One region of the Rhodococcus sp. NPDC003348 genome, then DNA from elsewhere that is predicted to be linked to it. Evidence: riboswitches for the same ligand, from Rfam matches in the RefSeq annotation. Region 1 holds a riboswitch; each other region holds the start of a gene.

Region 1 (5,701 bases):
GAGGAAGCCGTCGAAGCCGTGCGGCAGCTGTGGGATTCGTGGCGGGAAGACGACATCGTCGCCGACCGGGGCAGCGGCCGATTCCTGAACCGGCCGGACGCCGGTGCGTTCGAGTTCCACGGCGACCAGTTCGACATCCGTGGCCGTTTCACGGTTCCGCGCAGCCCGCAGGGCCGGCCGGTCCTCCTGCAGGCCGGGGTGTCGCCGCAGGGACGCGACTTCGCTGCCGCCAACGCCGACGCGATCTTCTCGCCGTACGGGAGCCTGCCGGAGGCGGCCGAGTACTACCGGGACGTCAAGGCTCGCGCCGTCGCCGCCGGCCGCAGCGCGGACGATCTGAAGATCCTGCCGTCGGCGAGCTTCGTGCTCGGCGACAGCGAAGCCGACGCCCGCGAGAAGTACCTGGAGATCCGCGACCAGCAGGTCACCGGCCAGACCGCACTGATCCTGCTCGAGCAGTTGTGGAACCGAGACCTGTCGGCGTACGACCCGGACGGGCCGATCCCCGACATCGACCCCGACCCGGAGGCACCGCCGATCATTCAGGGCCGCGCGTTCATCCACCAGGACCGCTTCGACACCGTGGCGAAACTCCGTGCGGTGTCGGAGGAGAAGAAGCTGACACTGCGCGAGACCGTCGCCGACCAGTTCGAGCGGGGCCCGATCGTCGGGACCGCCGCACAGATCGCCGAGCAGATCGACACCTTCGTGCGCAGCGACGGATCCGACGGCTTCATCATCGGTTCGCACCTCGTGCCCACGGGCCTCGACGAGTTCGTCGACCAGGTCGTGCCGCACCTGCAGGACCGCGGCGTCCTGCGCAGTGAGTACACGGGCACGACACTGCGCGACAACCTCGCTCTGCCTGTTCCGGCGCACCCCGTCACCGTCGGGTAGCCGGTTCCGCTGGGTGACCGTTGCTTTCCACCCGGAGTGGGCGACCTCGGGTCACGGCGCGTCGTCGTCACCGCCACCATGGTCGACACCGCTCATCCCGTGTTGCCAGCGGCGGTGATGTTCGCGCACTTCGGCTTCGCGGCGTGCACGGGCGTGTTTGACGGACTCGGCGATGATCTCGTCGAGGTGATGTCTGTGATTGACCCTCGGTCCTTGTCCCGGGTCGATGTGTCTCGGTGCGATCCACTCGGTCCGCCCGGCGTGCTCGGTGCCGTCGGGTGCGGTGCGGGTCTTCCAGCCGCCCGGTCCGTCGTGGACGAGGGCGTGGCAGGCATCGCAGGCGAGGTCCTCGTTGGTGATGTCGGTACGCCCGTCGTCCTTCCACTCACGGATGTGATGGACGGCGGTAATCGAGGCGGGTGCGTCGCAGCCGGGGCGGGTGCAGCCACCGGACGCGGCGATCAGCGCAAGGCGTTGATCGGCGGACGCGAGACGTTTCGAGCGTCCGAGGTGCAGTGGTCGTCCGCGGTGATCGAACAGAACGAGCACCGGATGGGCCTGCTCGGCCATCCGCAGCGCATCCGAAATGGGGACGATGCCACCGGAGGCGGTGGTGACGATCCCGGTCGCTTGTTCGAGTTGCTTCAGGGTCATGGTGATGATCGCGGTCACCGGCAATCCCCGATGAGCACCCAGCACACCCGATGACAGTAGTTGTCGTAGAGCGGCTTTCATGGCGTCGTGGTTGCGTTGCACGCAGTGCGGGTGTCGCGGGCGGCGGCCTTCGCGAGTGCGGTGCGATCCAGGTCCGGCGAGTCCACGTCGCCCCTGGGCGACTCGGGATCGTCGGGGTTGTTCATGCCGGGTCGTGCGAGTTTCGCCAGCACCGGCTCCAACATCGCCCGCAACTCCGGATCGAGCAGTCCGGAGACCGGCGTCATGAGATCGGGGCCCTGCTTCCCGATCCGCAGCCCGCGGCGTCGTTTGCGATCCTTCTCGTCGGGAACGTCGCCGTCGGCCGCCAGGTGCGCGAGCAGATGGACGCCGATCATCGTCACGTCTTCGGGAGTGGTGGAGCGGGCGGTGTCGGCGAGGATCCGTTCGGCGACCTCGATCTTGTCGACGTCGGTTCCGTGCGGAACCTTGCGCATCACCTGCGCGATCACCCGGACATGATCGACACCGATCGCGCCGTCGGTCAGTGCGGCGGACGTTTCCGGCAAGGTGGGTTCCATCGGTTCCCCCACGACGGTGTGCCACACCCCGGTCTTGCGTGCCCGCTTGACCCGCGCGGCCGCGTCGCCTCCCGAGATTCGCAGTGTCTGGACGAGGAATTCGTTGATCGATCGGCAGGCCAGGGTTCCCGGAAGTGAGCGTTCGCCGGCCTCGACGACGAGCCGGTTCCCGACCGAGGAGGCCTTCCTCAGCGACGTCTCGAACCGCTGCATCACTTCTACAACGTCACCGTCCGACAGTCCGACCAGTCCCACCCCGAGCAGGCCGTCGACGGCGGCATCGAGGGCGGCCAGGTGGTGTTCCACCTGGCCAACTCCCCCGCCCCCGATTGTCGAACTCATGTTCGAATTCTACTTCGGGTGTCCGACAGATTGACCAGATTCGTGGATCTGCTCGGCCTGCTCGTTTGGTTTTGCGGGTCGAGCGTGGGGTTCAGGCCCAGTCGCCGGGAACACCGGCGACGGCCGTGTACCGAGACATCGGTGACAGCCGGATGCGATTTCCGAAGGTGACATCGCGCAGATGCGCGAGGCGCACACCCTCGGGCGATCAACCGACCCCAACGTATCGACATGGCATCTCGGAGAAGGGTTTCGATCGCGCTGACGTTAAGGCTTTGTCAGGGACAGGTGGATCATTAACATCGGCATCGACCATCCAGAGCGACCGAGAGACCCGGCTCGACGACGTCGCAGCAACCCCCTGATCGTCAGGAGAGGGTGCTACCGCCGGGAACGATGGAGGCGTTGGCATGATCGGCATGGGCTTCGTGACCGCATGGGCGCGGCTGCACATCGACCTGTGCCGTGTCGCTTCCGGAACCTGTTCGTCCACAGCCTCGTTCGCCCCGAAGTCCTGATCGGATCAGCCCCCGTTTCGGTGCCGGGGCACCGCACACGCGGTGCCCCGGCGCCGTGCAGCGATCTGTGCGTGTAGAGAAAATGGAGCCCTCGGTGTTCTTGTCGTCAACTTCTGCCCATCGCCGGCGTCGAGCCGCGCTCGCGTTGGCCGCATCCGCGGCACTGACCGCGGGCCTGACCGCGTGCGGGTCCGCCGACGCGGCCGGCGGGACCGATGCCGGTACCCCACATGCGGGCGGCACCCTGCGGTACGGGCTTTCGGGCGCCCCGACCTGCGCGGACCCGGCCCAATCCGGTTCCAACCAAACGATCTACGTGGCCCGGCAGGTGGTCGATTCGCTCACCGACCAGGACCCCGAGACCGGGGAACCGAAGCCGTGGCTCGCGGAGAGCTGGGACGTCAATGCCGACGCGACCTCGTTCACGTTTCACCTGCGCGACGGGGTGACCTTCAGCGACGGCTCCGCGTTCACCGCGGAGTCGGTCAAGAAGAACTTCGACTCGATCCTGAACGCACTGACCGGGGCGAAGGCGCCTCTGGCTGCCAGCTACCTGTCGGGCTACACCGGCGCCACCGTGGTGGACCCACGCACCGTGCAGGTCGGCTTCTCGTCGCCGAATTCGCAGTTCCTGCAGGCCGCTTCCACGGTGCAGCTCGGCTTCCTGTCCGATACCGACGTCGCGAAGACCGCGGAGCAGCGGTGCGCGGGCAACCTGTCCGGTACCGGCCCGTTCGTCTACGAGAGCTACGTCCAGGACAAGTCGGCAACCCTGGCCAAGCGCGCCGGCTACGCCTGGGGTTCGGACGTGTTCGCGCACGACGGCGAGGCCTATCTCGACAAGATCGAGTTCACCATCGTGCCCGAATCCGGCGTGCGCAGTGGATCGCTGGCGTCCGGCCAGCTCGACGCCGTCTCCGATGCCCTTCCCCAGGACGCTCCGCAGATCGAGGGTTCCGGGGGTCGGATCCTCACCACGTCGAACCCGGGTATTCCCTTCGGATTCCAGCCGAACGTGACCCGCGGCGTCCTCGCCGACCCGGCGGTGCGCGCCGCAATCGTCCCCGCGATCAACCGGCAGGAGCTCGTCGACACCGTGCTCGGGCCCGACTTTCGGCCCGCCACCAGCACACTCGCCTACGCGACCCCAAACTACGTGGAACTCCCGGCGGCCACCTACGACCCGGACGCAGCGAGGAAGATCCTCGACGAGGCCGGCTGGAAGCCCGGCCCGGACGGTATCCGTGCCAAGGATGGGAAGCCGCTGAGCTTCAAGGTCACCTTCAGCGCGGTGTTCGCCGGAAACCAGGCCATCCTCGAGCTCGTCCAGCAACAGCTGCGCGCCGTGGGCATCGACCTGCAACTCGAACTCGTCTCGACGGCCGAGCAAACCGCCCGGCAGTCGACCAAGGACTACGACTCCACCTACTACAACAGCACCCGCGCAGACGGTGACATCCTGCGCACCGCCTTCGGGATCGACGGCCGTAATCTCAACGCCCGCGGTCCGATCCCCGAGCTCGACGAGGTGCTTGCCGCCCAGCTGCGGACCACCGAGCCGGCGCAGCGGGGAGAGCTGATCGAGAGGGCGCAGCAGTTGGTCCTCGACAACGGATTGTGGCTTCCCACCGTCGAGCTGTCCCAGGCCATCGGTGCCGGTGCCACCGTGCAGGACCTCAAGTTCGAGGCATCCGCACGCCTGCAGTTCTTCGACACCTGGCTCAGCGAGTAGCCGATGACTCGATATCTCGGATCCCGCGTGCTGCAGGCGATCGGCGTGCTGTGGGCGGCCTTCACCGTGTCGTTCGTCGTGCTGTACCTGCTGCCGTCCGACCCGGTGAGCATGGCGGTGGACTCCGCCGCCGCCAGCGGTGCCGCGATCGATGCCGACGCGGTCGCGCAGCTGCAGGCCCGATACGGGTTGGACCAGCCGGTGTGGGTGCAGTACTGGAACGCGCTCACGGCCGCGGTCCGGGGTGACTTCGGTACGTCCATCTCCACCGGCCAGTCGGTGACGGACGCGATCGCCTCGGCTGTTCCGGGCACCCTGGCGCTGGCATTCACCGCTCTGGTGCTCGCCGTGGTGTTCGGCACGGCGGTCGCGTTCCTCGCCACCTACACGCGATCGACCCGGTTGCGCAGCCTCCTGTTCTCGCTGCCGCCGCTCGGTGTCGCGGTCCCCACATTCTGGGTCGGATTGATTCTGCTGCAGGTGTTCTCGTTCCGCCTCACGCTGTTCCCCGCGTTCGGCGACGGCGGCCTCTCCCACCTGGTGCTGCCCGCGATCACCCTGGCCCTGCCGACGGGTGCGGTCATCGCGCAGGTGCTCGCGGCCAGCCTGCAGAGCACCTGGCGGCAGCCTTTCATCGAGGCGGCACGGGCGAAGGGAGCGTCCCGCTGGCAGATCCAGACACGGCATGCGTTGCGGCTGTCGAGCATCCCGGCCTTCACCATCGCCGGTGTCCTGGTCGGGACCCTGCTCGCCGGGTCAGTCGTCGTGGAGACGGTCTTCTCCCGCGCCGGGCTCGGCCGGCTGACCCAGATGTCGGTGATGGCCCAGGACATACCGGTGGTGCAGGGCGTCGTGGTGTTCAGCTCGCTGGTGTTCGTGCTCGTCAACCTCGCCGTCGATCTGCTGTATCCGCTGATCGATCCGCGGATCGTCGACGGCGGCCGCCGAGCGGCAGGCAGGCGAGGATCGGCCGCCGG
Region 2 (5,701 bases), on a different contig from region 1:
GGTCCGGCTACCGCTTCGATCCGGACCCGCGTATCCATGTCGTCCTGGGGTGACGTGGTCACGCGTCGCCGACCACAGGCAAACCCCGTTTCGTTCTCCACCGGCTGAAGGCCACCTTCAGCCGTGAGGGGTCACGCCCGGAGCGGCGCGCGGCGGGTCAGGACGCGAGCGCGCGCCGGTCGGGTGACAACCCGAACTGCCCGAGAACCTCGCCGAGGACCGCGGACGGCTCGGTCACGCCACCCTCGTGCAGCATGGGCAGCACGTCGTCGACGACGCGGTCGAGCACCCTGGGCAGGACCAGGGGCAGCAGGGTGACACCGTCCGCCACTCCGGCGGCGCGGATGTCGGCGATCAGACCGGCCAGGCCGGACGGGGTGCCGATGTACGAGAGGGACTCCGGCACATGGGGTTCGGTCAGGCCGGCATCCAGGCGGGCCAGTTCGCGCCGGGCGGCACGGTGATCGTCGGCGAGGAGCACCTCGACGTCGAGCAGGACCGCGACCGTGTCGGGGTCGCGGCCGTCCGCCGCCGCGCGGATGCGGGCGGTCTCGCGGCGCCGCTGCGCCTCCCCGAGGTCGCGGGCTCGCACCCGGATCACGGAGCCCGGATCCCCGACGAGATCGAGGGTGGAGGAGGTGAGCTGAACCCAGTAGTCACTGAGCCCCAAAGGGATTCGGAAATCGGTGTGGGCAGCCGACGCGGGGTGGTGGCCGGCGCCGGAGAGTTCGACGGCCACATGCAGCGGCCGGACAGGACGGGACGAAAACGATGCAGACATGACTGTCCTCGGGAAGGTGGTGGAGTGACGGGTCCGGCGAGGCCGAGCTCAGACCGGACACATACCCGAGGCGGTACGGCACAGGTCGACGTGCCGGCGGCACCACTGGCCACCGATCAGGTCCACCGCGTCCGTAGTCATGACGCCGATGTTACCGTGCAGGAACACCGTTCGTCGCGCGCAGCGCGGCGAACTCGCCGACTGCGGCGATCAGGCGATCGACGTCCGCGCTGCTGCTGCCGAGTCCGAGGCTGGCCCGAACCGCCCCCTCGGCGTACCCGAGGCGCGACAGCAACGGGTGGGCGCAGAACTTGCCGTCCCGCACTCCGATGCCGTGCAGGTCCGACAGGTGGGTCGCGACCGCGCGCGGCTCGGCGCCGGCGACGGTGAAGGTGACGATGCCGACGGCGTCCGGCGAGTCCGGCCAGATCCGCAGCACCCGGACACCGTCGATCGATTCGAGTCCGGCCGTGAGTCGGTCGCACAGCACGCGCTCGTGCAGCTCGACGGCGTCGGCGTCGAACCCGGCGAGTGTCTCGCATGCCGCGGCGATCGCGACGGCGCCGAGCACGTTCGGGGTGCCCGCCTCGTGCCGCTGCGGAGCGGCGGCCCACTGCACGGCGTCGATCTCGACGTTCTTAGTGGCGCCGCCGCCGGCAAGGTAGGGCTCGGCGGCGTCCAGCCAGTCGGCGCGGCCGACGAGGGCGCCGGCGCCGAACGGCGCGTACAGCTTGTGCCCGGAGAAGGCCAGGTAGTCGACGCCGAGCTCGGCGATGTCGACGCGGCGGTGCGGCAGCAACTGGGCGGCGTCGACCAGGATCCGGGCGCCGCACTCGTGGGCGATCCGCGCGAGGCGGGCGATCGGCAGCACCTCGCCGGTCACGTTGGAGGCGCCGGTGACGGCGAGCAGTGCAGCCGGGCGGGTGCACAGTTCGGCGACGATGCGCTGGACGGTTTCCTCGACGGTGTCCGCGGAACGGACGACGCGGGCACCGTTCCGGTTCCAGGACAACAGGTTTGCGTGGTGCTCGATGTCGAGGACGACGGCCTCGCCGGGCACGCAGGAGGCGAGCAGGTTCAGTGCGTCGGTGGTGTTGCGGGTGAACACCACGACGTCGTCGGTGCGGGCCCCGACGAAGTCGGCGACCACGTCACGGGCGCCCTCGTACCGCTCGGTGCAGACCTGGGAGGCGTAGCCGGCCCCGCGGTGCACGCTGGCGTAGAACGGCAGCAGCGACTGCACCCGCTCGGCGACGGCGGACAGCGCGGGGGCACTGGCGGCGTAGTCGAAGTTGGCGTACGCGATCGAAGTGCCGTCGGCGAGCGGCGCGATCAGGTCACTGCCACAGACCGGCGCGAAAGGCGCAGTGCCATCACAGTTTTCGTTGCGAACGGCGTCGGCACAGAGGGTGGTGTCGAGTACAGCAGTCATGGCGTCATCCCTTACGTCAAGGGACTCGTGCGGTGAGGGTTGATGCATCGAGTCCGCGCTTGCCGTGTCCGGTATTGGATTCACGGCCTGGTCGTCACCCGGGGCACCCCACCGCGGTGGAGGGTTGCCGGCCAGCAAGCCGGGGCTACGCGCTGGCACTCATGACCTGAGCCGAGAATGGCAGCCGTTCGGCCGCGCTGTCAACCCGGCCACACCGAGTTCGCTGTGACTTCCATCACCTCACGCTGTGCTCGGATGCCGAATCCCGGTGCGCGGCGTGCACTCCCGACCGGCACCGGACCTGCACCCGGAAATTGGTTTGAAAACCACACCGGAACTGCGGTTTCCTGGTTCGGTGACCACCGCAACCCTGATCAGTTTCGCGGGTGTCTGCCTGCTGCTGGCGATCATGCCCGGACCCGACTCGTTCCTCGTGCTGCGCTACAGCATCGGGGGCACCCGTCCGGGTCTCGCCGCCGCGCTCGGCGTCAGCCTGGGTGGTCTCCTGTGGGCCGCGGTCGTCGCGCTCGGGTTGGCGACGCTGCTCGAACAGTCGGCGAGCGCATACCGGGTCCTCAAGATCGCCGGCGGCCTGTATCTGCTCTACCTCGGACTGCGGGCGCTGCAGCGCCGTCGTGCGGCGACGGTCGCGGACACACCCGCCCCGGTCGCCGCGGCCACGCGCCCGGTTTCGGCGTTCGGTGCGGGGGTGCTCTCGTGCGCACTGAACCCCAAGGTCGGCTTGTTCTACCTGGCCGTCGTACCGCAGTTCCTCGGTCACGTCACGCTCGGATCGGCGATGACGCTCGGTGCAGTGGAGGCCGCGGTCGCACTGGTCGTGATGAGCGGGTTCGCGGTCGCCGCGTCCCGACTGGTCGCTCTGCTGCGTAGCCCGCGGATCACAGCGCGGCTCGAGAGCGTGAGCGCAGGCATCCTCGCTGTGCTCGGCGTCGGCACCCTGGCATCGGCCGCCGGAAACGCCTGAGCCCCGTGCGCCGATATCCTGAACTGGCAAGTCGAACGTGCGGTGCATCGTGTCCGCTCGAATCCTGGAGGGCATGAAGTGTCGCGTTTTCGTCGCAAGTCCACCGCACTCGCGGCCGCGGTGGCCGCAGCGCTGTTGTTCGGCGGATGCTCGGACGGCGGCGACACCGGGTCCTCCGGCGCCGCGGCGTCCGCGACCCAGGAGTCCGAGGCGTCGATCACCTTCACCCCGGGCGACACCGACACTCCCGTGAACCCGCTGAGCCCGATCCGCGTCGACGTCACCCAGGGCACGCTGACGTCGGTGACGCTGACCAACCCGGACGGCAAGGTCATCGACGGCATCACCACACCGGACAAGACGTCCTGGAAGCCCGCCGAACCACTCGGATACGGGAAGACCTACGACCTGGCCGTGGCAGCGACCGACTCCCGCGGCGTCGCGACCACCAAGGACACGACCTTCACCACCGTCGCGCCGAACAACCAGACCCGGCTGTACCTGAACACCACCGGCGGACAGTCGATCACGGACGGCGGCACGTACGGCGTCGGCCTCGTTGTGGTGGCGCACTTCGACGAGGAGATCGGCGACCGGGCCGCCGCGGAGAAGGCGATGACGGTCACCACCACTCCCCCGGTTCAGGGATCCTGGTACTGGCTCGACGACCAGAACGCGCACTGGCGTCCGCAGGAGTACTACGCACCCGGCACCACCGTGTCGGTGGACGCGAAGATCTACGGCACCCAGCTCGGGAAGGGCCTCTACGGCGAGCAGGACGAGAAGGTCTCGTTCCGGATCGGCGACTCGCACGTCTCGATCGCCGACGACGACACCAAGATGGTGACCGTCTACGAGAACGGCCAGGTGGTCCGCGAGATGCCGACGTCGATGGGCATGGGCGGCACCGAGACGATCGGCAACACGACGCTCTCGTTCTGGACGCAGCCCGGCACCTACACGGTGATGGACAAGGCGAACCCGGTGATCATGGACTCGTCGACCTATGGGCTGCCGATCAACTCGCGCCTCGGCTACAAGGAGTCGATCAACTGGGCCACCCGGATCAGCACCGACGGCATCTACCTGCACGAGCTGGCGTCGAGCGTGTGGGCGCAGGGCAACACCAACACCTCGCACGGCTGCCTGAACCTGAACCCGACGAACGCCCAGTGGTTCTTCAACTTCTCGCAGCCCGGCGACGTCGTCGAGATCCGCAACACCGGCGGCGCCCCGCTCGAGGTGTGGCAGAACGGCGACTGGAGCGTGCCGTGGGACCAGTGGCTGGCCGGAAGCGCGCTGCACCCGTGAGTCCTTCCGTCCCCTGACGGGCCGGACGGACTCACGGGCGACGGAGACTTCTCACATACCGATCGGGAGTCCGGCGTAGTTCTCGGCGAGTCCGGTGGAGCCGGCCGCGCTGCCGGCGATCCACTGCAGTTGCGAACGCTGCAACTGCGCGTCGAACGGATCGCCGCTCTGATGCAGCATGGTCGTCATCCACCAGGAGAAGTGGGTGCAGCGCCAGACGCGACGCAGTGCGCTCTCGCTGTAGCCGTCAGCGAGGGTCTCGTCGTCCTTGCGCAGCAACGCAATCAGCGCGGGTGCCAGCAAGGCCACGTCGGAGACTGCGAGATTCAGTCCCTTCGCCCCGGTGGGCGGGACGATGTGCGCGGCGTCGCCGGCCAGGAAGAGCCGCCCGTGCCGCATCGGGGTCTGCACATAGCTGCGCATCGGCAGCACGCTCTTCTCGGTGATCGGTCCGGATTTCAGTGTCCAGCCGTCGATTCCATCGCCGAGACGCCGGCTCAACGCCTCCCAGATCCGGTCGTCCGACCACTCGGCGAGATCGGTGCCGTTGGGAACCTGGAGGTAGAGGCGGCTGACGGTGTCCGAGCGCATCGAGTGCATCGCGAAGCCGTCGGGGTGCCAGGCGTAGATCAGTTCGTCGGTGGACGGCGGCACGTCGGCGAGCACGCCGAGCCACGAGTACGGGTAGGTGCGTTCCCAGGTCCGGCGGACGCTGTCCGGAATTGCCGCCCGGCTCGGTCCGAACGAGCCGTCGCACCCGGCGATCACGGCCGCGTCGACACGGCGCTCCACACCTTTCGCGTCCACGAACGTCACGTAGGGCGAGTCGCTGTCGATGTCGTGCAGTGCGGTGTCGGTGACCTCGTAGAAGAACGGCTGGCCGGCGCCCTCGCGGGCCGCGACGAGGTCCTTGGTGACCTCGGTCTGCCCGTATACCCACACACTGCGCCCACACAGTTCGACGAAGTCGACGTGGTGCCGTTCGCCGGGCGTCTGCAGATAGATGCCGCGATGCTCCTGGCCCTCGCGGCGCAGCCGCTCGCCGAGCCCGACGGAGTCGAGCAGTTCGACGGTCGAGTGCTCGAGGATGCCCGCGCGGATGCGGGAGAGCACGTAGTCCTGGGAGCGGGTCTCGATCACGACGGAATCGACACCCTGCTCGGCGAGCAGATGAGACAGGAGCAGGCCCGCG
Region 3 (5,701 bases), on a different contig from region 1:
TCGCCAATTCCTCGAGTTGGCGCAGCGGGAACAGTCGATCGGAGTCGATGCCGCCGACGATCACCGGGACCTGTGTCGAGGTCAACGCGGCCGCGACCCCGCCGCGCCCACGACCGACGTCGTGCCGGTTGATGACGTCGGTGAGCACCACGTAGGTGCCGGGGTCGAAGCGGTCCGCCAACTTCGCTGCCTGGTAATCGAGGTAACTCTGCACCGCGTACCGGCCGCCGGCCCGGGGGTCTTCACCCGGCTGGGCGTCGTTCGCGAAGCGCCAGTCCAGGCCCACCTCGGCGCGGTAGGTCAGGTGCGCGATCCTGCGCGCCAGGGCCAGGCCGGCCTCGGGGGAGCGGCCGGTGTCGTGGTAGTCGCCGCCCTGCCAGTCGGGGTCGCCGGTGATCGCGGCGATCTGGGTGCTCTGGGTGCCGATCTGGTCCGCGCTCGCGCGGGCACCGACCGCCAGGACCATCGCGGCCTCCACCCGTGTCGGATGGCCGACGATCCACTCCAGGGTGCGCATGCCACCCATCGAGCCGCCGACGACTGCCGCGAAGCGATCGATTCCGAGCAGGTCCGCGAGCGCGACCTCGGCGGCGACCTGGTCGCGGATGGAGATCGCCGGGAACCGCGACCCCCACGGGGCGTTGTCAGGTGCCCGAGACGAGGGGCCGGTGGAGCCGTCACACCCGCCGAGCACGTTCGCCGCCACCACGCACCATTCCTCGGTGTCGATCGGCGCGCCGGGTCCGACCTGCTCGTTCCACCAGCCGGCGAGGGGCAAGCCCGGTCCCGCCTCGCCGGTGACGTGGGAATCGCCGGTCAGGGCATGCTCGACCAGCACGATGTTGTCGCGGGCCGGGGTCGGCGTGCCCCAGCACTGGACGGCGAGGACGACGTCGGGGAGCACGACACCGTTCTCGAGGTGCAACGGTCCGATGTCGATCGCGATCCGTGTCCCGTCCGTCGGGAGTGGCCATCGCGCTCCCGACGCTGCAGGCGCGGGCTGCCCGTCGGGTGCGGAGCGTACGGGCGGCGGGTCGGTCACAGACACGTTTCCGATGCTAACGATTTGGTGTTGAGGGCGCCACGAACCACGCGCGTGTCGTGACATCCGCCCGCCGGGACGGGCCCGGTGTGGGCTGTCTAGCGGACGCGGCAGTCGGTGCGGTGTGCCCTGGCCAGTGCCATCGTCTCGCCGAGCAGGGTGGTGACCCACGCCGCCTCGGTGAGGAATCCGTCGTGACCGTCCTTCGAGTTCACCACCCGCAAACCCTCGCATCCGGCGAGGTGGGTGGCGATCTCCCGCTGCTGCCACAGCGGGTAGAGCCGGTCCGAGTCGACGCCACCGACGATGGTCGGGACGGTGCAGGAGGCCAGTGCCGCCTCGATGCCGCCGCGACCGCGACCGATGTCGTGGCGGTTCATCGCCTCGGTCAGCAACACGTAGGTGCCCGGGTCGAAACGGGCCACCAGCTTGTCGGCCTGGTGCTCGAGGTAGCTCTGAACGGCGTAGCGGCCGCCGTCGAGCGGGTTCTCGCCCTGCTGGGCGTCGTTCGCGAAGCGCGCGTCGAGTTCGCTCTCCGTGCGGTAGGTCAGGTGCGCGATCCTGCGCGCGATACGCAGCCCGGCCTCGGGTCTGCGGCCCGTGCCGTGGTAGTCGCCGCCCAGCCAGTCCGGATCGGAGGTGACAGCTGCGATCTGGGTGGTCTGCGTGCCGATCTGATCCGCCGTCGCGCGGGCGCCCACGGCCAGGACGAGTGCGGCCGCGACCCGCTCCGGCTGGCCGACGATCCACTCCAGGGTGCGCATGCCGCCCATCGACCCGCCGAGCACCGCGGCGAACCGTTCGATGCCGAGCCGGTCCGCGAGCGCCACCTCGGCTGCCACCTGGTCGCGGATGGAGATCGCCGGGAACCGGGATCCCCACGGTCGGCCGTCCGGGGCGATCGAGCCAGGGCCGGTGGTGCCGCGGCAACCGCCGAGCACATTGGTGGCCAGCACGCACCACTCGTCGGTGTCGATGGGCGCGCCGGGGCCGACCATGCCGTCCCACCACCCGGGCGACGGGTTGTCGGCGTCGGCAGGCCCGGTCACGTGTGAGTCACCGGTCAGTGCGTGCTCGACGAGCACCACGTTGTCGCGGGTCTTGTTCGGTTCGCCCCACACCTGCACGGCCAGAGTGACGTCGGGGAGCACCGCGCCGCTCTCGAGCGTCACCGCGCCGATGGAGACGGACGTCAGCCGCCCGTCCGGCGACGGGAATCCCTCGTGGGACCCGGCCGGACGGGCGCCCGAAACGGAACCGATCGTCAAGATGCCGCCGCCGCGAAACCGGTTTCGAGGTCGGCCAGGATGTCGTCGATGCCCTCGATGCCGACCGCCAGGCGAACCAGGCCCGGGGTGACGCCGGACGCCAGCTGCTCCTCCGCGCTCAGCTGGGCGTGGGTGGTGGACGCGGGGTGGATGACGAGTGAGCGCACGTCGCCGATGTTAGCGACGTGGCTGTGCAGGGTCAGGGCGTCGACGAACTTCTTGCCCGCCTCGACACCGCCGGCGAGTTCGAACGCGACGATCGCGCCCGCGCCCTTCGGGGCCAGCTTCTGGGCCCGCTCGTACCAGGGCGAGCTGGGCAGACCGGCATAGGAGACCGAGGTGACCTCGTCCCGGCCCTGCAGGAACTCGGCAACCGCGGTGGCGTTCTGCACGTGCCGCTCGATGCGCAGGCTCAGGGTCTCGATGCCCTGGCTGATCAGGAACGCGTTGAACGGCGAGACCGCCGACCCGAGATCGCGGAGCAGCTGGACCCGCGCCTTGAGGGCGTAGGCCGGCGCACCGAGGTCGGCGAACACGACGCCGTGGTAGCTCGGGTCCGGGGTGGTGAAGCCGGGGTGGCGACCCTGAGTCCAGTCGAAGGTGCCGCCGTCGACGATGACACCGGCGATCGCGGTGCCGTGGCCGCCCAGGTACTTCGTCGCCGAGTGCACGACGATGTCGGCGCCGTGCTCGAGCGGGCGCAGCAGGTACGGGGTGGCGACGGTGTTGTCGACGATCAGCGGGATGCCGGCGGCGTGCCCGACCTCGGAGATGCCGGGGATGTCGAGGACGTCGTTGCGCGGGTTCGCGATGGACTCGCCGTAGAACGCGACCGTGTTCGGGCGGATCGCGGCCTTCCACTGCTCCAGGTCGTCCGGATCCTCGACGAAGGTGACCTCGATGCCGAGCTTCGGCAGCGTGTAGTGGAAGAGGTTGTAGGTGCCGCCGTACAGGCTCGGGCTGGACACCACGTGGCTGCCGGCGCCCGCGATGTTCAGCAGCGCGAAGGTCGACGCGGCCTGACCGGAGGACAGCAGCAGCGAGGCCACGCCGCCCTCGAGCGCGGTGATCCGCTGCTCGACCGCGTCCTGCGTCGGGTTCATGATCCGGGTGTAGATGTTGCCCGGCTCGGCGAGCCCGAACAGCGCGGCGGCGTGGTCGGTGTTGTCGAACGTGTACGAGGTGGTCTGGTAGATCGGCAGCGCGCGTGCCTTGGTGGTGGCGTCCGATGTCTGGCCGGCGTGGATCTGCTTGGTCTCGAAGGTCCAGTTGGCGGTCGGATCGGTTGCGTTCTCGCTCATGAGTTGGCTCTGCTCCAAGAGTGTCGGGAGATGAGGCGCGGCAAGGGCGCCCGGGGCTGGCTGGGGCCTATCTGCGACAACAACACATGGTGAAACCTCCGGTGGGTCGTGGCCCGGTTGGTGGGTCCGTCCCAGCGGACCCGCGCTTGTCCTCCGTTCCGGAGGACCAGGTCATCACCCGGGGCACCCCACCGCGGATGGAGGGTTGCCGACCAGCGAGCCGGGGCTTGGCACTGGCACTCATGACCTGGCAGCGATCTTAGCGGTACCGGTCACACCCTCGACAACGGGTTCGGTTCACGCGGGCAGCAATTCTGCGATCAGCGCCTCGACGAGGGCGCGGATCTCGTCCCGGACCGGGCGGACGTCGTCTAGGCCCTTGCCTGCGGGGTCGTCGACGGCCCAGTCGCGGTAGCTGACGCCGGGAAACCACGGACAGGTGTCCCCGCAACCCATGGTGATCACCACGTCGGACGTCTGCACCGCGTCGGTGGTGAGGACCTTCGGGCTCTGCGCGGAAATGTCGATCCCGACCTCCGCCATCGCGACCACGGCGGCCGGGTTGACGGACTCCGCCGGTGCGCTGCCCGCCGACCTGACCTCGATCGCGTCCCCTGCGAGGTGTGTCAGGAACGCGGCGGCCATCTGGGAACGGCCGGCGTTGTGGACGCAGACGAACAGGACGCTGGGTGTCATGCGGGCACCTTTCGGGAGAATCGCCCACGCAGGGCGAGCGAGACGTAGACGAGCCCGACCAGGACCGGGACCTCGATCAGGGGACCGACCACACCGGCGAGCGCCTGCCCCGAGTTCGCGCCGTAGGTGGCGATCGCGACGGCGATGGCGAGTTCGAAATTGTTGCCGGCGGCGGTGAACGCCAGCGTGGTCGTGCGTGCGTAGCCGAGTCCGAGGGCGGCGCCCAGTAGGTAGCCGCCACCCCACATGATGGCGAAGTAGGCGAGCAGGGGGATGGCAATCCGCACAACGTCCCACGGGTGGGAGGTGATCTGGTCGCCCTGCAGCGCGAAGAGCACCACGATTGTGAAGAGCAGTCCGTACAGGGCCCACGGGCCGATCCTCGGCAGGAAGGTCGACTCGTACCAGTCGCGACCCCTGGCCTTCTCTCCGTAGCGGCGTGTGAGGTAGCCGGCGACCAGTGGCAGACCGAGGAAGATCAGCACCGACTTCGCGATCTGCCAGGGCGAGGCGTCGATGGTGGTCTGCTCGAAACCCAGCCAACCGGGCAGCACCGACAGGTAGAACCAGCCGAGGACGGCGAACATGATCACCTGGAAGACCGAGTTGATCGCCACCAGCACGGCGGCAGCCTCGCGGTCGCCGCAGGCCAGGTCGTTCCAGATGACCACCATCGCGATGCAGCGGGCCAGGCCCACGATGATCAGTCCGGTTCGGTACTCGGGTAGATCCGGAAGGAAGATCCAGGCGAGGGCGAACATCAGCGCGGGCCCGAGGACCCAGTTCAGGAACAGGGAGCCGACGAGGAGCCTGCGGTCCCCGGTGACGGAGCCCAGACGGTCGTAGCGGACCTTCGCCAGGACCGGATACATCATGATCAGCAGGCCGAGGGCGATCGGCAGCGAGATGCCGTCGACCTGCACCTTCTCGATCGCGGTGTTGATCCCCGGAAGTGCGCGGCCGAGCATCAGTCCGGCGACCATGGCGGCGCCGATCCAGACGGGTAGGTAACGGTCGAGGGTGGAGAGCCTGCCGACCGGAGTTGCCGTGGTCACCGGACCGAAGCCGCGGTCAGCAGCACGACGTGGAGGACGCCGCGGTGCCGCAGCAGGTGCCGTCCGAGTTCTCCTCGCCGGTGGCAAGCAGTTGCGGGCTGGTCCCGAAGGCGTCCGAGTCGGCGAGGACGGTGTAGACCTCCCATTTCTCGCCGGCCGGGCCGGTCACCCACACCTTGTCCTGGGTGGCGAAGCAGCAGGTGGTGTTCATCTCCTCCTCGGTGAACAGGCCCTCTCCGGACAGGCGGGCGATCTCCTGGTGCACCCGCTCGGTCGACTCGACCTCGACGCCGAGGTGGTTGATGGTGCCGCCCTTGCCGGGGTTCTCCAGCAGCACCA
Region 4 (5,701 bases), on a different contig from region 1:
CCAGGAACCGTTTGATGTACCAGCGCTCGATGTCCTCCACCTTCGCGTCGACGTAGATCGAGAAGTCGAACAGGTCCGAGACCATCAGCCGGGGCCCGGTCTGCAGGACGTTCAGTCCCTCCAGGATCAGGATGTCGGGCTGGCGGATCAGGTGGTACTGGCCGGGCACCACGTCGTAGGACCGGTGCGAATAGACCGGCGCGGCAACCTCTTCCGCCCCCGACTTGACCTCGGTGACGAAGCGGAGCAGCTTGCGTCGGTCATAGCTCTCCGGAAAACCCTTGCGGTGCATGATGCCGCGCCGGGTCAGTTCCGCTGTCGGGTAGAGGAACCCGTCGGTGGTCACCAGGTCCACCCGAGGGTGGTGGTCCCAGCGGGCGAGCAGGGCCTGCAGGACGCGGGCGGTGGTGGACTTGCCGACCGCGACCGACCCGGCAACCCCGATCACGAACGGCACCTGCCGGTCCGGGTGCTTCTCGCCGAGGAACGTCGCGGTCGCGGCGAACAGGCGCTGCCGGGCGGCGACCTGCAGGTGGATCAGCCGGGACAGCGGCAGGTACACCTCGGCGACCTCGTCGAGGTCGATCTGCTCGCCGAGGCCGCGCATGCCCTGGAGCTCTTCCTCCGTGAGCACGAGCGGTGTCGACTTGCGCAGTGTCCGCCACTGCTTTCGGTCGAATTCGACGTACGGGCTGCTTTCGCTCACCCTCGCCATGCGCGCGTCCCGGCCTCGATCTGCATAGGGGAATTGTGCGCGTCCCCACACCGGAGCGCCGCGCCGGGTCCGGACACTAGGGTTCACAGGTATGGACGCCGCCACCTTCGTACGCGAGTATCTGCTGCTCGGACTCGGTTTCGATCGCATCGAGGAGGGGTTCGTCGACGCCTTCACCGGTGACCCGGCGTTGCGGCGTCAGGTGGACAACGCGCCGCCTCCGGAGCCCCGCGAACTGGCCCGCCGCGCCGCGCACCTGCGGGGCGAACTGCCGAACGTCGACCTGCCCGCCGATCGCGCTGAGTTCCTCGGCGTCCATCTGCGCGCACTCGAATGCTCGGCCCGCACGTTCGCGGGGGAGAAGATCGGCTTCGTCGACGAGGTTCACGCCTACTTCGACGTGCGGATCGAACCGGGGTCGGTCGAGGACTACCGGGACGCGCACCGGGCGATGGACGAGGTGCTCGCCGGCGACGGGAACCAGCCGCTGGCCCAGCGACTTCAGGCGCACCGTGCGGCCGACGAGATCCCACCGGAACGGCTCGCCGACTGCGTCGAGGCGTTCTCGTCCGCACTGCGCGACCTGGTGCGGGCCCGCTACCCGCTCCCGGAGACCGAACGCGTCGAGTACGAGGTGGTCGGCGACAAGCCCTGGTCGGGCTTCAACTACTACCTCGGCAACTACCGGTCCAAGGTCGCGATCAACTCGGACCTCAAGCAGCACATGGCGAATCTGCCGCATCTGATCGCGCACGAGGCATACCCGGGACACCACACCGAGCACTGCCGCAAGGAAGCCGGCCTGGTCGACGCCGGCCAGATCGAACACACCATCTTCCTGGTCAACACCCCACAGTGCCTGATGGCGGAGGGGCTCGCGGACCTCGCGCTCGGTGCGATCGTCGGGCGCGGGAGCGGAGCCGGCGGGGTGACCCAGGGGCAGGGATGGGGGAAGTGGGCGCAGGAGATCTACGCCGACCTCGGGCTGCGGTTCGACGGCGAGCGTGCGGAGGCGCTGTCGAACGCGTCCTCGAAGCTGCTCGGGGTGCGGCAGGACGCGGCGCTGCTGCTGCACGATCGGGGTCGTTCGCACGACGACGTCGCGCAGTTCCTGCAGACGTGGAACCTCACCACCCCGGAACGGGCCCGGCAGTCCCTGCGGTTCCTGTCGTCGCCGTTGTGGCGGGCCTACACCTCCACCTATGTGGAGGGGTATCGCCTGCTCGGATCGTGGCTGGACCGCGGCGGGAACGCCGAGGAGCGCTCCGAACGGTTCCGGCGGCTGCTCGACGAGCCGCTCATCCCGTCCGTTTTGCGCTGACCGGGGTCCGGTCGCATACACTGGGGCCGCTTCACGAGTGCCGTCGCCAAGCCCCGACTGGACGGCCGCCAACCCCACGCTCGCGGGTGGCTCGGGTGACGAAGTGGCTGACACCGACCGGTGCCGGCACGAGCGCCCCCGGGATTCCGGGAGGCCCGAGGAACTCGGGAGTTTCACATGCCCCATCCGTCCAACGACGTTCCGGCCGTCGACCACCGCTGCACCAGCTACGGGCCCGGTCACCAGGTGCACTTCATCCACGCCCGCAAGAGCTGGGAGGACGAGCGGTCGATCGACGTCCTCGCCGTGGTGCAGTCCGACGGTCTGATCCGACTGGAATGGCCCGACGAAGTGGTGGTTCGCTGGCACCACGACGCGCGTCGACTCGCGGCCGCGCTGCGGCGCACCGGCGGCTTCGCCCGCTGGAAGTCGGGGTGGCACGCGCTGGCTGTGCCGTCCGGCCCCGGAGGGAACCTCCTGTTCAACCTCGCCGCTCCGCAGCAGGCCGCCGTCTGTGGAGCGTCGCGGGTGGCGCCCTCAGCCGCGCGGTGACCAGCCCTCGGGGCCGGGGCCGAGGACGGCGAAGGATCCGACGTGCCCGCGGGAGAGTTTGACGCGGCGGGCCAGCAGCCACGCGTCGCCGCGCCGGACCCAGGTGTCGTGGTAGTCGCCGAGGGTCTGGAAGGTCACGCCCGCGCGCTCACCGGTTCCGAGGTGCAGATCCGAGACGTACGCGCGGCTGGTCGCGGTGTCCCCGTCGACGTCGACGACGACATTGCCGAGCAGGTGCTGCGTCGGCCCGCAGGCGTCCAGGAACGACCGGATGCTTGAGACCATCTCGACGCGACCATCCAGCTCGCCGGTGCCCAGGTTCGCGGTCGCGTCCGGGAGGACCAGGTGGTCGAGGGCCTCCCAGGCGCGGTCGTCCATCGCACGGGCGATCAAGGTCAGGGCGCGGGTGATCGCGCGTTCGGCGAGCAGATCGTCGAGGGTCATCCGTGTGCTCCCGAGGTCGGTGGCGGGTGGGATCGCCGTGGACGTTAACCGCGGCCGTGCCGGTGCCGGCGGCCCGTCCCGGCGATCGGGACGGTGCCGCGGGTCTCGTTCCCGGGAACCCGTGGTTGGGGGTCACTGACCTGGCCCTACAATGAGACCTGCCCCTGCCCGGCCTTTCGCTTGGAGATCCCTCGATGACCGCTGTGCCCAGCACCGACGTGAACAACGCTTCGCTCGCCGAACTCGACCCCGAGGTCGCCGCGGCAATGAACGGTGAGCTGGCCCGTCAGCGCGACACCCTGGAAATGATCGCCTCGGAGAACTTCGTTCCCCGCGCGGTGCTGCAGGCCCAGGGCAGCGTGCTGACCAACAAGTACGCCGAGGGCTACCCCGGCCGCCGCTACTACGGCGGCTGCGAGCACGTCGACGTCGTCGAGAACCTCGCGCGTGAGCGCGCCAAGGCCGTCTTCGGTGCGGAGTTCGCGAACGTGCAGCCGCATGCCGGCGCGCAGGCCAACGCCGCGGTGCTGATGGCGCTGATGAACCCGGGCGAGAAGCTGCTCGGCATGGACCTCGCGCACGGCGGTCACCTCACGCACGGCATGAAGCTCAACTTCTCCGGCAAGCTGTACCAGGTCGCGTCGTACGGCGTCCGCGAGGACACCCACGTCGTCGACATGGACAAGGTCCGCGAGATCGCCCTCGCCGAGCGTCCCCAGGTCCTGATCGCAGGCTGGTCCGCCTACCCGCGGCACCTCGACTTCGCGGCGTTCCGGTCGATCGCGGACGAGATCGACGCCAAGCTGTGGGTCGACATGGCGCACTTCGCCGGCCTCGTCGCCGCCGGTCTGCACCCGTCGCCGGTGCCGCACGCCGACGTCGTCTCCACCACCGTCCACAAGACCCTCGGCGGTCCGCGCTCGGGCATGATCCTCGCCAAGCAGGAGTGGGCCAAGAAGCTGAACTCCGCGGTGTTCCCCGGCCAGCAGGGCGGGCCGCTGATGCACGCGATCGCCGCGAAGGCCGTCGCGATGAAGATCGCAGGCACCGAGGAGTTCAAGAACCGGCAGGAGCGCACCCTCGCCGGCGCGAAGATCCTCGCCGAGCGTCTCGGTGGTTCCGACGTCGCCGGTAACGGCATCTCCGTCCTCACCGGCGGCACCGACGTGCACCTGGTGCTGGTGGACCTGCGCAACTCCGAGCTCGACGGCCAGCAGGGCGAGGACCTGCTCCACGAGATCGGCATCACCGTCAACCGCAACGCCGTGCCGTTCGACCCGCGCCCGCCGATGAACCCGTCGGGCCTGCGAATCGGCACCCCGGCGCTGGCCACCCGTGGCTTCGGCGATGCCGAGTTCGCCGAGGTCGCCGACATCATCGCCACCGCCCTCGCGAACGGTCAGGACTCCGACGTCGCCGCCCTGCGCGCGCGGGTGTCCAAGCTGGCCCTCGACTTCCCGCTCTACGACGGGCTCGAGGACTGGGGCATGCTCTCCAAGAACGTCTAGTTGTCACCGCCGAAACGGCCCGCACCCCTCGGGGTGTGGGCCGTTTCGGCGTTCCGTGGGGATGCGTCGAGTTCCGGAGCCGTCGCCGGACGGGCCCGGTGATCCGGGGGCCCGCTTAACCCAACGTTCACCGTGTTGCTGCCGCACGGGCGTGTGAGTTGGACGTAGCGTTCCGTTCAACGGGTGACAGGGGAAGTTGCCCGTCCGGGAGGTTCGAGTCGTGACTGACTTCGTTCAGGGCGAGGGGACCGGCGCCCGGTCCCCGTGGGTCGCAGACCCACCCGGACCGACCGGCCCAGCGAACCGCCGCCTGCGCGGGCGCCGTGCAGGTGTAGGAGCCACCGTGACCGCAAACCGCTCCGTCCGCACCTACGTCCTCGACACCTCGGTCCTGCTCTCCGATCCGTGGGCCGTCACCCGGTTCGCCGAGCACGACGTGATCATGCCGCTGGTCGTGATCAGTGAACTGGAGGGCAAGCGCCACCACCACGAGCTGGGATGGTTTGCGCGCGAGGCGCTTCGGATGCTCGACGATCTCAGACTCGAGCACGGTCGGCTGGACCAACCGGTGCCGATCGGCACCGACGGCGGCACCCTGCAGGTCGAACTGAATCACACCGACCCGAGCGTGCTGCCGGTCGGCTTCCGCACCGACTCGAACGACTCCCGGATCCTGGCCTGCGCACTGAACCTGGCCGCCGAGGGGCGCGACGTGGTGCTGGTCAGCAAGGACATCCCGTTGCGCGTCAAGGCCGGTGCCGTAGGTCTGCCGGCCGACGAGTACCACGCACAGGACGTGGTGCCCTCCGGGTGGACCGGGATGGCCGAACTCGACGTCGCCTCCGAGCGCATCGACGAGCTGTTCGCGGAAGGGGTTGTCGACCTCGACGAGGCGCGGGAGTTTCCGTGCCACACAGGGATCCGTCTCCTCGGTGGCCGATCGAGCGCTCTGGGCCGGGTCACCCCGGACAAGCGGGTGCAGCTGGTGCGGGGGGAGCGGGAGGCGTTCGGCCTGCACGGGCGCTCCGCCGAACAGCGGATCGCGCTGGACCTGCTGCTCGACGAGAGCGTCGGCATCGTCTCGCTCGGCGGCAAGGCGGGCACCGGCAAGTCGGCGCTCGCCCTGACCGCCGGCCTGGAGGCGGTGCTCGAACGCCGCAC

What was found. Region 1 has a riboswitch for S-adenosylmethionine ahead of ACWDU4_RS15140 (putative leader peptide). Riboswitches for the same ligand answer to the same signal wherever they lie in the genome.
Region 2: linked by a shared signal. The riboswitch ahead of ACWDU4_RS03105 (aminotransferase class V-fold PLP-dependent enzyme) and the one ahead of ACWDU4_RS15140 (putative leader peptide) in region 1 are both predicted to bind S-adenosylmethionine.
Region 3: linked by a shared signal. The riboswitch ahead of ACWDU4_RS08710 (bifunctional o-acetylhomoserine/o-acetylserine sulfhydrylase) and the one ahead of ACWDU4_RS15140 (putative leader peptide) in region 1 are both predicted to bind S-adenosylmethionine.
Region 4: linked by a shared signal. The riboswitch ahead of ACWDU4_RS20845 (hypothetical protein) and the one ahead of ACWDU4_RS15140 (putative leader peptide) in region 1 are both predicted to bind S-adenosylmethionine.

The regions. Positions count from the first base shown of each region.
Region 1 is NZ_JBSFRT010000020.1:91,108-96,808, forward strand. It holds gene ACWDU4_RS15125 (NtaA/DmoA family FMN-dependent monooxygenase) at 1-897, shown strand, start outside; gene ACWDU4_RS15130 (HNH endonuclease signature motif containing protein) at 949-1,437, opposite strand; partial or broken gene ACWDU4_RS15135 (DUF222 domain-containing protein) at 1,417-2,474, opposite strand; SAM riboswitch class I at 2,784-2,877, shown strand; gene ACWDU4_RS15140 (putative leader peptide) at 2,894-2,992, shown strand; gene ACWDU4_RS15145 (ABC transporter substrate-binding protein) at 3,075-4,724, shown strand; gene ACWDU4_RS15150 (ABC transporter permease) at 4,728-5,701, shown strand, end outside.
Region 2 is NZ_JBSFRT010000003.1:131,159-136,859, forward strand. It holds gene ACWDU4_RS03090 (winged helix-turn-helix domain-containing protein) at 1-53, shown strand, start outside; gene ACWDU4_RS03095 (hypothetical protein) at 158-781, opposite strand; gene ACWDU4_RS03100 (putative leader peptide) at 830-922, opposite strand; gene ACWDU4_RS03105 (aminotransferase class V-fold PLP-dependent enzyme) at 933-2,213, opposite strand; SAM riboswitch class IV at 2,264-2,380, opposite strand; gene ACWDU4_RS03110 (LysE family translocator) at 2,569-3,198, shown strand; gene ACWDU4_RS03115 (L,D-transpeptidase) at 3,277-4,509, shown strand; gene ACWDU4_RS03120 (4-hydroxybenzoate 3-monooxygenase) at 4,561-5,701, opposite strand, start outside.
Region 3 is NZ_JBSFRT010000009.1:99,931-105,631, forward strand. It holds gene metX (homoserine O-acetyltransferase MetX) at 1-1,048, opposite strand, end outside; gene metX (homoserine O-acetyltransferase MetX) at 1,141-2,310, opposite strand; gene ACWDU4_RS08710 (bifunctional o-acetylhomoserine/o-acetylserine sulfhydrylase) at 2,307-3,611, opposite strand; SAM riboswitch class IV at 3,749-3,859, opposite strand; gene ACWDU4_RS08715 (arsenate reductase ArsC) at 3,909-4,307, opposite strand; gene arsB (ACR3 family arsenite efflux transporter) at 4,304-5,362, opposite strand; gene ACWDU4_RS08725 (ArsI/CadI family heavy metal resistance metalloenzyme) at 5,379-5,701, opposite strand, start outside.
Region 4 is NZ_JBSFRT010000035.1:7,096-12,796, forward strand. It holds gene coaA (type I pantothenate kinase) at 1-715, opposite strand, end outside; gene ACWDU4_RS20840 (DUF885 domain-containing protein) at 807-2,036, shown strand; SAM riboswitch class IV at 2,066-2,175, shown strand; gene ACWDU4_RS20845 (hypothetical protein) at 2,214-2,588, shown strand; gene ACWDU4_RS20850 (nuclear transport factor 2 family protein) at 2,574-3,032, opposite strand; gene glyA (serine hydroxymethyltransferase) at 3,227-4,540, shown strand; gene ACWDU4_RS20860 (PhoH family protein) at 4,884-5,701, shown strand, end outside.